Regions from separate parts of the Buttiauxella sp. S19-1 genome, predicted to be linked through region 2. Evidence: riboswitches for the same ligand, from Rfam matches in the RefSeq annotation. Region 2 holds a riboswitch; the other holds the start of a gene.
What was found. Region 2 has a riboswitch for thiamine pyrophosphate ahead of thiM (hydroxyethylthiazole kinase). Riboswitches for the same ligand answer to the same signal wherever they lie in the genome.

Region 1 (2,203 bases), on a different contig from region 2:
GTCGGCACCGGTCCCTATTCGGTGGTGCGTAATAACACCAACCAACTGAAAATCCAGGCCTACGATGATTACTTTGGTTATCGCGCATTAATTGACGAAGTGAATTTCTGGGTGCTGCCGGACATTGGCGAAGAGGTCAGCTGTGCGGTGCAATTATCGGGAATGCCCGACAGCGAGAAAGCCGTCGAAAGCCGCCTTGAAGAAGGCTGCTACTACATTTTATTTGATAACCGCTCAAGCGCCGGCAGCAATAAAGAAGTGCGCCGCTGGCTCAGTCATGTGCTGGCACCGATTCATCTGCTGTATAGCGCGGGCGAGCAAAACCAGCAGTACTGGTTCCCGGCTTACGGACTGCTGCCACGCTGGCACCACACGCATCCACAACCAGCCGTCGAAAAACCGGCCGGGCTGGAATCCGTGACGCTGACGTTTTATCGCGATCACGTCGAACATCGGGTAATCAGCAAAGTGATGGAAGAATTGCTGGCACGTGTTGGCGTAAAACTGGTGGTGCAAGAAGTCAGTTATGAAGAGTGGCATCAGGGCGATGCCGTCAGCGATATCTGGCTCAATAGCGCGAATTTCACCCTGCCGTTAGAGTTTTCGCTTTACTCGCATCTTTATGAAGTGCCGCTGATTCAAAAGTGCATTGCTATCGACTGGGAAACGGATACCCGCAACTGGCATAACGGCGAGCTTCCTCTGCCTGAGTGGTGCCAGAACCTGGTTGAAAACAATGATATTTTACCGTTAATCCACCACTGGCTACGCATCGAAGGGCAACGCAGTATGCGTGGTGTGCGTATGAACACACTGGGATGGTTTGACTTTAAATCGGCGTGGTTTGCCCCACCGGAGCCAACCCCCCTGCGGCTTGAAATATGACGGGTATAATGCTTTCGAATCATTCACAAAGTTATTACAATGCACGCGTTCTCAACGGGGTGCTAAGGCGAAAGTCTGGCTGAGATAATACCCGTCGAACCTGATCCGGATAACGCCGGCGAAGGGATTTGAGGCTCTATTCTCAAATGTCCTTTGCCACCCCTAATTCTAAGAGGTGCAAAGTGTTCAAAAAATTCCTGCCGTTGCTGGCACTGATCGCCGCCCCCGTTTTTGCCAAACCCCTGCTGACTGTTTATACCTACGACTCCTTTGCTGCCGACTGGGGGCCAGGGCCTGCGGTGAAAAAAGCCTTTGAGGCTGACTGTAATTGCCAGCTGAAATTCGTGGCGCTGGAAGATGGCGTTTCGCTGCTCAACCGCCTGCGGATGGAAGGTAAAAACAGCAAAGCTGACGTGGTTCTGGGACTGGATAACAACCTTCTGGAAGCTGCCGCGCAGACTAAATTATTTGCGCCGAGCAAAACAGACATTAGCGCGTTGAAGATCCCTGGCGGCTGGACAAACGACACTTTCGTTCCCTTCGATTACGGCTATTTCGCTTTCGTCTACGATAAAAACAAACTGAAAAACCCACCGAAAAGCCTGAAAGAACTGGTCGAAAGTGACCAACAATGGAAAGTGATTTATCAGGACCCGCGCACCAGCACACCAGGCCTGGGCCTGCTGCTGTGGATGCAGAAAGTGTATGGCGATAAAACGCCTGAAGCCTGGGCAAAGCTTGCGAAGAAAACGGTCACCGTCACCAAAGGTTGGTCCGAGGCTTATGGCCTGTTCCTGAAAGGTGAAGGCGATTTAGTGATGAGCTACACCACCTCTCCGGCTTATCACATTATTGAAGAGAAAAAAGATAACTATGCTGCGGCTAATTTTAGCGAAGGGCATTATTTACAGGTGGAAGTGGCCGGACGCCTGGCATCCAGCAAGCAGCCTGAACTGGCTGAAAAATTCATGAAATTTATCACTTCACCGGGCTTCCAGAACACTGTGGCCACCGGCAACTGGATGTATCCGGTGACCGATGTGAAATTGCCTGAAGGATTTAACGGGCTGGTCAAACCGAACAACACGCTGGAATACAGCGCCGCAGAAGTGTCTAAACAACGCGCCAACTGGATTAGCGAATGGCAACGCGCCGTCAGCCGCTAATTCCCGGCTGGCTGATTCCTGGGCTATGTGCCGCCACACTGGTGGTAGCCGTAGCCCTGGCGGCTTTTATGGCGTTGTGGTTTAACGCGCCACAAACCGATATCCGTGCGCTGGTGCAGGATAGCTATTTGTGGCACGTGCTGCGTTTCTCT
Region 2 (2,203 bases):
GAAGCCGACGGCGTAAACTGTCAACCGCCGAGGGCGCAAGCAAAGGATCGCCACTTTTCGCCAGCATCACCGTATCGAGCACGACATTTTGTGCGTGGTAAAACGCCAGCCGTTCAGCCACCGCTTCCACAATATCGGTTTCCGCTAACATGCCGATTTTAATGGTGTCGATGCGCACATCACTGAGCACGGAGTCCAGTTGCGCGGCAACAAAGGCCGGTTCAATACGATAGACCGACTGCACGCCACGCGTGTTCTGCGCCACTAACGCGGTAATCACACTGGTGCCATATGCCCCCAGCGCCGAGAAAGTTTTCAGGTCGGCCTGAATACCCGCGCCACCGCTCGGGTCGGTTCCGGCAATGGTCAGTGCATTGATACGTGTTAACCCTTTCATGCCAGCGCCTCCCCATTCAGCCCGTAAAGTGCATCGAGAAATGCCGGAATAAAACTCCCGGGACCACGGCTGGCGGATATAGCCTGCTGGCCTGCAAACTTCATAAACTGGCAAGCCGCAGCGACGTTATCCAGCCGCGAGCCCGGCAAAGAGCAACAGGCGGCAACTACCGCTGAAAGCGCACAACCGGTGCCGACCACACGCGACATCAAAATGCCGCCGCCCGCCACGCTCCAGCTGTTTTCACCATCGGTAATGTAATCACGCTCACCCGTCACCGCGACAATCGCGCCAGTCAGTCGAGCAAGCGCCTGCGCCGCAGGTAGTGCGGAAAACGCATCATCGGTGCTATCCACGCCTCTTCCACCAGAATGCTCCCCCGCCAGTGCGAGGATTTCAGACGCATTCCCGCGAATGGCCGCAGGTTTTAGCGCGAGCACCTGATGGGCGAATTGAGTACGGAACGTCAGGCCGCCAACGGCAACCGGATCCAGCACCCAGGGTGTGGCGGATTCATTTGCAGCATGAATGGCTGCAAGCATGGCATCACGGCGATCGGCTGTCAGCGTGCCAATATTGACCAGCAGCGCGTCGGCAACCGGGCTAAATTGAGCGGCTTCTTGTGCTTCAATCACCATGGCGGGAGCCGCACCAATAGCCAGCAAAACGTTGGCGGTAAAACTCTGCACGACGTCGTTAGTCATGCAGTGAACAAGCGGGGAAATGTTGCGAAGTTGCTGTAAAGACAAAACGGCGCGGTGGCCGGGTAGCAGGTCAGGCTGCATCATAAAGCTCCTGTCCGGCGTGAAGAAGGGATGCCGGACAGGCATCTGACTTCCCTACGCTGGCATTATCCAGATCAGGTGGTACGGGTATTTCTCAGCCTTCACAAAGAAGGGCACCCCGAGTCATTGATTAATCGTATATGTGATTAATCGCCCATCAGGATAAAGCGAGTGGCCAGCGCTGTAAACCAGGGATATCACTGTGGGCTAAATGGGTTGATTCATTTTTTTAATTCTCGCCATTTCTTCACTTGGCTACCAACCACCAGGAAATCCCCTGGCAATGTCTCATCCCGAGCGAGTTGTCAATTAAGTTTCAGGTTATTTAATTTCAGTATTTATTTCATTACGATCGTTATCCGTTCTATTACTCACCGAGAAACCCCATGCTTACAATTGCGATACGGGAAAATAATAGTCATTTTTCTCATGGTCTAAAAATTATCATTGAAAAAATTTACCGCCAGCGAAATGAAGATTTTTATTTTTTACCCGGCGAAGAACATAGTACTGCCGATATTGTTTTTATGTCACTGGCTGATAATTGGTTTACTGCTGACTGTTTTGAAATTCCCAATGCGACAAAATCCCAACGAGTTATTCTTATTTGCCGACATAAAGAACACCAAAGCCTCATGTTCCGCCCATGCCTGTATATGCTTCCGGTTATCTTTCGCGAAGATGAGGTTGATGAAGTCACCCGTAAAATAGCCCACTGGACGGAGGCTGGCTGGCGCAGAAACAACACCACGGCGGTGTCTGCCAGGATTTGCTACTACTGCACCACATGCAATTTCACCAGTGCTGAACGGCAGTTACTTATCTACATCGCCCGGGGACATTCGCTACAGGATGCGGCCCATCTAATGCAGATAGAGGAAGATACTGCAAGAATATATCGTAAAGTGATAATGAAAAAACTGAAAATCCGGGACCAGTATGAGTTGATGAACTTTATAAAAATCCATCTTCTTTCTTTAATTCATTAGCCAATATTTTTGCGCCGTAACGACTAGTTAGC

Region 1: another riboswitch for thiamine pyrophosphate. It lies ahead of thiB (thiamine ABC transporter substrate binding subunit); the one in region 2 lies ahead of thiM (hydroxyethylthiazole kinase).

What each region holds. Positions count from the first base shown of each region.
Region 1 covers NZ_JAHWLU010000099.1:13,682-15,884, forward strand. Annotated here, with positions in the region: gene sgrR (HTH-type transcriptional regulator SgrR) at 1-885, shown strand, start outside; TPP riboswitch at 931-1,030, shown strand; gene thiB (thiamine ABC transporter substrate binding subunit) at 1,068-2,051, shown strand; gene thiP (thiamine/thiamine pyrophosphate ABC transporter permease ThiP) at 2,027-2,203, shown strand, end outside.
Region 2 covers NZ_JAHWLU010000015.1:61,493-63,695, forward strand. Annotated here, with positions in the region: gene thiD (bifunctional hydroxymethylpyrimidine kinase/phosphomethylpyrimidine kinase) at 1-397, opposite strand, end outside; gene thiM (hydroxyethylthiazole kinase) at 394-1,182, opposite strand; TPP riboswitch at 1,217-1,313, opposite strand; gene MES37_RS05965 (LuxR C-terminal-related transcriptional regulator) at 1,569-2,171, shown strand.